4 regions of the Comamonas sp. GW821-FHT11H03 genome follow, and region 1 is predicted to be linked to each of the others. Evidence: predicted binding sites of a transcription regulator. Region 1 holds the regulator's gene; each other region holds the start of a gene.
The links. Region 1 encodes FNR, which switches genes on or off when oxygen is low (the NO sensors DNR and NnrR bind a similar motif). Its sites were predicted from a motif close to TTGATNNNNATCAA; they were not measured.
Positions count from the first base shown of each region.

Region 1 (2,200 bases):
GATGGAGACAAATCCCAGACGGCGCGCCTCGACCACCAACGCAAAGACTTGCTCGGCGGGCTGCTCGCGGTGCACCGCTTTCTGTACCGCGGGGTCAAAGTCCTGCACACCAAAGCTCAGACGATTGAACCCCATGTCCTTGAGAGCTCTGAGCCGCTCGTTGCTGACGGTGCGCGGATCGACCTCGATGGAGTACTCGCCCGCAGGATCCAGCTTGAAATGCTCACGCATCAAGACCATCAGCTGCTGCAACTCTGCATCGCTGAAGAAGGTCGGTGTACCTCCGCCCAGATGCAGCTGGCTTACGAGCTGGCCTTTGCCGCAGTGCTCGGTATGCATGGCCAGCTCGCGGCCCAAGTAGTCCAGATACTCGGCAGCCTTTTCATGATGCTTGGTCACGATCTTGTTGCAGGCGCAGTAATAGCAAAGCGACTCACAGAACGGCACATGCACATAAACGGACAGCGGCAAAGCGCGCGAGCCAGAATGCGTCTTGCGCTGCTTGAGTGCCAGTATGTAGTCGTCTGCACCAAAAGCCTCAACAAAACGGTCGGCTGTTGGGAACGATGTGTAGCGTGGGCCGGGGATATCAAAGCGGCTCAGCAACTCAGGCGTGACTGCGGTCATAACTGGGAGTTAGGGTGCGCCCACACTCTGCATGGAGCATATTTCAATGGAAATCAGATCCTGAAAATCATGCCCCAAATAGGCAAAAGCGCATGTTTTGGAACGAATACTGGCAATGTGCCCCAAGGCAATCATCCTGTCCTTGATGAAAATCAAGAGACCTCAAGGCAAGTGCTGCGACAATTTGATCCATCTCATCTTCAACCACGAGGTCAATGACCAGCGCGACTCTCCACTGTGTGTCTGTCTGCGCGGTAGCAAAAGCCCATGAATCTTCAGACCATCAAAGCATCCTGCTCCAACTGCAATCTGCGTGAACTGTGCATGCCCATGGGCCTGGACGATGAACAAATGGAGCGCATTGAAGAGGTTGTGGCCACGCGCCGCAAGATCAAGCGCGGTGGGCTGCTGTTTCGCAATGGCGAAGAGTTCACCTCTCTGTATGCCATTCGAACCGGCTTCTTCAAGACCAGCGTGGCGACCGAAGACGGTCGCGATCAGGTCACAGGCTTTCAGATGGCGGGCGAAATCATTGGTCTGGACGGTATCGTCAACGACCACCACACTTGTGATGCCGTGGCCCTGGAAGACGCCGAGGTCTGTGTCATGCCGTTTGACAAACTGGAGCAGCTCTCGCGCGAGGTCACGGCGCTGCAGAACCATGTGCACAAGGTCATGAGCCGCGAAATCGTGCGCGAGCATGGCGTGATGCTGCTGCTGGGCAGCATGCGTGCCGAAGAGCGCCTGGCGGCTTTTGTGTTGAACCTGGTCCAGCGTCTGTCGGCACGCGGCTTTTCCAAGTCGGAGCTGGTGCTGCGCATGACGCGCGAAGAAATCGGCAGTTACCTGGGCCTCAAGCTCGAGACCGTGAGCCGCACTTTCTCCAAATTTGCAGAGGAAGGCATTGTGGAAGTCAGGCAGCGCCACCTGCGCATTCTGGATACCGAGGCGCTCAAACGCATCGTCAACAGCCAGCAATGCCAGAGCTGAGCCGAGTCAGCAGACGCTCTCAAGACAAAGCCCGCGGACAGCGGGCTTTTTTATCTGGGCGAATTACTCGGGCAGAGGCTCGGAAACGATGCCTCCATTGAGATCGCTGACGGAGCGCCCCAGCATCACCGTCATCGCTCCTCCTATCAGGGTCACGACCCAGAAGGCAAAAAAGGCGACCGTATAGATGGCCTGGCGCGACCAGCCCAGGGGGGAACCAAGCCAGTGCAGATCCAGCGGGTCCACAAAGGCAAAAACCACCATCTCCATGATTGCCGCCGCCAGAAAGGCCGGCCAGACAATCCACATCCAGCGTCGAGCATCCATCCTGATTCTCCTTGGGCTGTGGGCTTGACCATATTTTGCACAAAGGTGATGACCGCTCACGCAGGACTGCGGGCATGCACCATGGCGGGAAACCCTGAATCACTCTCTTTTCAGTAGCACCTTGCGCCATCCGGATAATGAAAAACCATTTACTTCTGCATCAACGTTAGACGGAGCATGCGCAACATGCTCTGATTTTGATATTGGCAACAAAAAAGGCCGCAAAAGCGACCTTGGCGGAGCAAGCACCGGAGCG
Region 1 covers NZ_JBXARF010000005.1:272,134-274,333, reverse strand. The annotation lists gene hemN (oxygen-independent coproporphyrinogen III oxidase) at 1-627, opposite strand, end outside; gene fnr (fumarate/nitrate reduction transcriptional regulator Fnr) at 895-1,617, shown strand; gene AC1RTQ_RS13670 (hypothetical protein) at 1,681-1,944, opposite strand.

Region 2 (2,200 bases), on a different contig from region 1:
CTTCATCCACTACACGTCCGGCTTCGACGCCGAGCAGCGCTGGCAGACCATTCGCACCGCCGCCTTTGCAGCGTTCTGCGTGATTGCGGTCTGCGCCCTGCTGGGGCTGCAGATTCTGCAGTTCTTCAATATCTCGCTGCAAAGCTTTCAGGTCGGCGGCGGTCTGCTGCTGCTGATCAGCGCGATGAACATGCTCAACGCACGCCCTGCCGAAGAGCGCCCCAACAATGCCACTCTGGCAGCCGGCGTCGAAAAGGCCGCCGAGGGCAACAGCATTGCCGTCGTGCCGCTGACCATTCCGCTGCTGACCGGGCCTGCCGCCATGTCCACCGTGGTGATCTATGCCGATCAGGCGCGTACCATCTGGCAGCATGTGGCACTGGTCGGTTACGGCGTGGTGGTGGCTGCTGCCATCATGGTGTGCTTTTCATTGGCCCACCCGATTGCCCGCGTGCTGGGCAAGACCGGCATCAATGTGATGACCCGGCTCATGGGCCTGATTCTGGCCGCGCTGGCCATCGAGGTGATGGCGGGAGGCCTGATCAAGATCTTCCCCATCCTGGCCTCCCCGGCGATTTACCCTTGACCCCCTGAGCGGCTACGCCGCTTCCCCCAAGGGGGACGGCAGCTTCGCTGCGCGGCGGCGCTTGCTCGCTGTCTCTCGCCTTGGCGCGTGCCAGTTTCAGGCAGTTACCACTTCCTTTTTTTCAGCTTCACCGCAGGCGCCGCCACAGCCGGTAATGGGCTCAGTCGGCAAGGCCTCGGGCATCATCACTGCGCCGCTGACCGGATCGAAGCCCGAGCGGCGCATATGCAGGGCCAAGGCGGCATCCATATTCTGCGCATGGTGGCTGAACCAGGGGCCCAGCTCGGCCGCCATATGGCGGATGGTCGCCAGATCACCCTGCTCTGCCTTGACCGCTCCCTCGCGCAGGACGGCCAGCACCACCTTGTGCTGCTGGCTGTGGCAGTTGACCGTGGCAAATCCCGTGGTCTGCATCCAGCGGTCTTCCTGATCGAAGTGCTGCTGGGTGTGGGCAATCAGCTCGCCCCATAGAGCACACAGCTGCTCGTCGGCGGCGGCCTCCACCTGGGCCAGCAGGGCAACGAACTCCTCATGCACCGTGTCCATGACGGGAAAATCCAGGATGAGAGCGGCATTCCATTCGAGGCTGGCCATGGCAGTTCCTTGTGCGAGATTGAGGAACTGGCAGCTTAAGAACAAGACCTGATCCGGCCATTGACCCACATCAGCAAAGCAGCTGCCCGCCGGCAGCCAGGACTTGCCCGGAATCAACAAAGCCCTGCATGACAGGGCTTTGGGAGCAGCAATGCCTGGGGCTCGTCGAGCCTTAGCGCCCGTAACCCTGCAACCAGCGGCTGAGCTGGGCAGCCGCCTCATCCACCGCACGCGCCATGGCCTGGGCACCGCCGGCTGCGTCGGCTGCAGCAGCAGGCACTTCGACCGTGAACACTTTCTGGCCCAGCAACTGGTTGCCTGCACTCTCGCCGGCACCAATCAGGCTGGCACTCAGGCGCAGCAGCGCACGGCTGCTGCTGGCACTGTCAAAGACCTGGCTGAACTCGTCCACCGTCACGCGCAGCTGCGCAATCGAGCGCTTGTCGGCCAGCACCGCGCGGACATTGTCCTTGCCCGAAAGAACGGGACGCTCCAGCCCCAGACGCATGCGCAGACGCTGCTCCACCATCTGGGCCGGAGGCAGGCTCCAGCGCGCGTTCTGGTAGGCACGCAGCTGCTGGCTGTCGCTGTAGTTCAGGCGGTAGAACATGGCCGTCAGGCCCTCGGGCAGGCCTGGAGCCTGGACTTCGGCCAGCACCAGCGGCACCGGCGCCACCGAAGGAGCGGCTGCATTGGCGGCCGGCACCACAAGGTCGGTCATGCCCAGGTCATAGCGCACCGGCTGCGTGGGAGCTGTGGGCAGGCCTGAGCAGGCTGCGAGCGCCAGCACCAGAGAAGAAGCGCCCAGTAATCGCCATGCTCCGCGGCCTGTGAGTGAAAGCTTTGTGTCTGCCATATTGATTCCTTTAGGACTGGCGCCAACGGGAAAGGACAACGGGAATTCCTATCGCAAAAAACACCCTGCCTGATCCGAGTTTGCGCAAGTCGCGTCCTTGTTGCCGATTCACTTGGCCGGAGCCACAAAACCGGGCTCGCCGGGGCCTGGCAGGCCCAGGCCCT
Region 2 covers NZ_JBXARF010000009.1:284,718-286,917, reverse strand. The annotation lists gene AC1RTQ_RS20010 (MarC family protein) at 1-586, shown strand, start outside; gene AC1RTQ_RS20005 (hemerythrin domain-containing protein) at 683-1,180, opposite strand; gene AC1RTQ_RS20000 (ABC-type transport auxiliary lipoprotein family protein) at 1,353-2,036, opposite strand; gene AC1RTQ_RS19995 (MlaD family protein) at 2,145-2,200, opposite strand, start outside.
Region 2: the regulator FNR is predicted to act here: its motif matches at 1,241-1,254, upstream of AC1RTQ_RS20005 (hemerythrin domain-containing protein).

Region 3 (2,200 bases), on a different contig from region 1:
GCCCTGGATCAGCACCTGCACGCCTTGGCGCACCGACTTGCCCGTACCGTCAAACAGGCGCAGATTGGTCAGCAACACGGGGCGGTCGGCCTGCTTAGGCGTGCCGCCGGCACCGGGCTCGGCCGCATGCAGGCCCACAAACGGAGCCATCGTCGCTGCCACGCCACCCACAAACATGCGGCGCGACATATCGCTCATCACCCGCTCATGCAGCAACTGGCACACCACGCTGCCGCAGGTGCAGGCTCTGGGGCGAATCGGGCCGGTCTGCCACGTCAGGCCGGCATCGGTTGCGATTGCGTGACTCATCTGCTTTTCCCTTTTTTCAAAATGAACAAGAGACGCCGCTGCCGGCGTGACAAATGGAACCAAAGGCTCACAATTTGATGCACCGATGCTACACGACGATCGGCCATGAAAAAGCGCCCCACCGCACGAGGGCGATGGGGCGTTGTTTGCAGTATGAGAGCGGCCGGGAAGTGGCTGCGCTGCAGTCGATCAGGCTTAAACCGGGCGATGCACCAGAACCGGAATGCTGCTGTTGACCAGTACGCGCTGGGTCTCGCTGCCCAGCAAAATGCCGGCAATGCCCTTGCGGCCGTGTGATGCCATGCAGATCAGATCGCAGTTACCCTCCTGCGCCTGCTTGATGATGGCCTGATTGATGGAGATATTCGTTACCCGCACCGTCTGGCAGGCCACGCCCTCGGTTTTGGCAATGCCCAGGGCAGTTTGCAACACCTGATCTGCTTCCTTCTGGGCGCTCTTGTCGAACTCTGCAGAGTTGTAGGCGATCAGCGCCTCGGCTCCGTAAATCATGGCTGCGTAATCCGGCATCACATACAGCGCCGTCACCTGTGCGCCTTGTTCCTTGGCCAGTTGTATGCCCGCGCGCAGCGCGGCCTCAGAAAGTTTCGAGCCGTCCGTAGGAATCAAAATGTGCTTGAACATATCCAGCCTCCTTGCGCATAAGTGCGCGTCTTGTTGCCAAATCAATTCGACCGATCACTGAACTCATACTCACACTCCAGGGCTGCTAATGCAACATCTTGAAATGAGTATTCAGACGGTTTATTGATGGAAATCAAATTTATGAAGGCGCGGGTAAAAGCCGCCTCAAGCCCTTATCCATAAAGCGTTAGAAGCTATCAAAAGCAGACTATCCGAACGTCATGCGCAGCATGCCCTGCGGCTGTTGCCGGCTGGCAGGCTGTCGAAGGAGGCCGGTATCAGGTCGGTCTCAATCGACTGTGCATGGCGCGGGTGGGCGGCCGTAATCCAGGCTCAGTAGGTGGCCGCTGTGCTGTCATTTGTCGGCATCGCCCTGTATGAAAGTCTTGAACGCAGTGCGGTGCAGCCTTCGCGACCAGATTGAAGGCTAGCGCCATGTGCCGAATGCCGACAGCTTGCTGCGAATGGCCTCCATGCGTTGAAAGGCATCTACATAGGCCAGTTTGCAGGCCAGCGCCTTCTTGCCCCTAGGTCCATGACCAGCAGCGTAAGGCCATCGCGGACGATGCGGTAATCGGGGAGTGTGCGCCCTGTGGAGCCAGTGAATTCGGCCGTGGCGTCGAGTCCCTTGAGAGCGCCAATCAGATTTCAACTGCGGCCCTTGCCGTTGGGTTGGGCGTGGGCTCGCCAATCTTGTGCAAGGTGTTGCGGTCGGTATGGGCAAAAGGCTCGCTCTGACCGGGGATGGTCAACGTGGTTTCCTGCTCGTACGACCAGGTGCCGTCTGAGTGCTTGGTGACGGTGATGGTATAGGCGTCGGTTCTGAAGGCGTGCTCCAGAAACGGGTTGCTGGAGATGCCGTTGACGGTGGAGCCGCGCTCGGCCCTGAGGGTGAAGCTGGTGGCATCGGCCGTGGTCTTGCCCGTGGCCATGGCGGTCTGCCCGCGCGGGATGGTCAGGGTCTGGATGATGTTGCCGGTGGCAGGCTCCCACAGCCAGTAACCGACCTGGTCGTGAAAGGTTTCCACGTCGTCGGGCTTGACGATGCGCGTGTGGTAGCGCAGGCCATAGAAGAGCTGTGGGCCGTTGGTTTGCGCATCGATGGGCTGGCACTCCATGTGCTCGATAAAGGCCTGCTTTTCGGGCCCGTCAGCCTTGGGATTGATGTCCAGGCCGCGCTTGCCGGTCCAGACGCCGGCCATGCCGGTGAGGGGGCCGAGGTTGGCCAGGGTATTCACATCGGGCGTAG
Region 3 covers NZ_JBXARF010000004.1:258,324-260,523, reverse strand. The annotation lists gene AC1RTQ_RS11695 (metal-dependent hydrolase family protein) at 1-309, opposite strand, end outside; gene AC1RTQ_RS11690 (universal stress protein) at 505-951, opposite strand; gene AC1RTQ_RS11685 (FABP family protein) at 1,593-2,200, opposite strand, start outside.
Region 3: the regulator FNR is predicted to act here: its motif matches at 1,075-1,088, upstream of AC1RTQ_RS11690 (universal stress protein).

Region 4 (2,200 bases), 130 kb from region 1:
GTATACGCATCCATAAAGGTGCAACTCTCGCCCTGAAGCTGTGGAGGTCTCAACGAGGTCGCCAGAGGCAATGGAATGCGCCCTGCGCGTGATGCAAACTCTATTGATGCTGCCTGCCTGTCCGGTATCGCGCGCATGCTGATCCTCCTGATGAGCCGATCGCGCGATGCAGCCACTGCCCGCGCCATCACTGCCAAGCCTGCCTTAGGCCCTCAGCCTAGCGCGGCCGGCAATCGGCAGAAGTAGGACTGAAGCCAGCGATTCTTTTACTGCATGCGTATGCAGCAATGCTGACAAAGTCAATACTGCTCAAAGAATTCAGCAAAAAAAATCGGTACCCCGCGTTGGCGGAATACCGATCTAAACATACACCCTAGCCTCCGAAGTCATCAGGCCATGCCGACCTGATGACCCCGATGCACCGCAGAGCCTGCGGTGCGTGCCTCGCCTGCGGGAAGAAGGCCGCAGACAAGAACACTCTTTGCCGTGAAGCTATCAGAAGCGATAGCCCACGCCCACACCCACCAGCCATGGGTCAACCTTGAACTTGGTGTTTTCAAACACGCCTGCACCTGTGATCTTGGTGCCCAAATACACCTTCTTGATATCGAAGTTCAGCGACCAGTTCTTGTCCAGCGCATAGTCGAAGCCGACCTGCAGCGCGCCGCCAAAACTGTTCTTCTTCACGGTCACGGCACCATCCAGGATGTCCACGCTCGAGAAGCGTGTGTAGTTCACGCCTGCCCCCACATAAGGCTTGAAGGCCCCAAAGTTGGTGAAGTGGTACTGCGCCAGCAAGGTGGGGGGCAGATGCTTGAGCGAACCGATCTTGCCGCCATTCAGGCGCACATCATGCTTTTGGGGATAGGTCAGCACCAGCTCTGCCGCGATGTTGGGCGTGAAGAAGTAGGACACGTCCAGTTCAGGCATCCACTTGTTGTTGATGCTCACGCCGGCGTCTCCAGCAGCGCCACCGTTGTCGCTGTCCAGATGCAGAGCGCGCACGCGAACCTGCCAAGGGCTGGAGCCGTCAAACGAAGATTGGGCAAAAGCGGTCCCGGCAGTCAGGGCACTGGCAACAGCAGCAATCGCGATCAGAGTCTTTTTCATGGGTTCTTTCCTTGAAGAATTGGGTGAGTGCAATGCTTTGCATCCCTTGGCATCCATTGAAACAAAGCCGTTGCCACACGGGTTTGTCCCATGTCAACCCGCACACCAACACCGCAAAGAAAAAAGCGGACGTTGCCCATAGGCCACGTCCGCCCAAGATACTGATGAAGCGCAAAAATTTGCGTCACCAGTGATGGTATTCGTCACTTCGGATGAGCCACCCCAGCTGGTCGCAGCTTGTGCCACAGCTCCACGCACACCACAACCGCACCGCCAATGACGCCCCCGACCAGCACATGCACCAACACCGGTCCCAGCATTGCTGCCATACCGCCCGTGGGCACAATCACCTGCTCTATCCAATGCTCGACAGGCTTTATGCCGTGCACCAGCAAGCTACCGCCCACCATGAACATGGCGGCCGTGCCCACGATGGACAGCCCGCGCATCAGCCACGGGGTAAAACCAATCAGACCACGGCCCATGGCCTTGGCAGCGCTGCTGCTCCTGGCCATCAGCCAGCCACCCACATCATCCATGCGCACAATGCCGGCCACCAGTCCATAGACGAAGACGGTGATGGCCAGAGCTACAGCGATCAGCACCGAGGCTTGCTCCCATATGGGTTTGGCGGACACCGTACCCAGCGCAATCGCCATGATTTCGGCCGACAGAATAAAGTCCGTACGCACGGCACCCTTGACCTTCTGCTTTTCGTACTCCATCGGGTCCATCTGCTTTTCACGCGCGGCACGCACCGATGAAGGTGCAACACCTTGATGGGCAGCCTCCTCGGCATCCACCACGGCGTCATGTGCATCATGCTTTTGGTGTTTGTGAAACAGCTCAAGGATCTTCTCCACGCCTTCGAAGCACAGAAAAGCTCCTCCCACCATCAACAATGGCGTGATCAGCCAGGGCACGAAAGCGCTGATCAACAACGCCGCCGGCACCAAGATGGCCTTGTTCATCAACGACCCTTTGGCCACAGCCCAGACCACGGGCAGTTCCCGGTTGGCCTTCACTCCCGTGACCTGCTCGGCATTGAGTGCCAGATCGTCGCCCAACACGCCGGCTGTCTTTTGCACCG
Region 4 covers NZ_JBXARF010000005.1:143,407-145,606, reverse strand. The annotation lists gene egtD (L-histidine N(alpha)-methyltransferase) at 1-14, opposite strand, end outside; gene AC1RTQ_RS13105 (OmpW/AlkL family protein) at 496-1,110, opposite strand; gene AC1RTQ_RS13100 (DUF808 domain-containing protein) at 1,314-2,200, opposite strand, start outside.
Region 4: the regulator FNR is predicted to act here: its motif matches at 1,194-1,207, upstream of AC1RTQ_RS13105 (OmpW/AlkL family protein).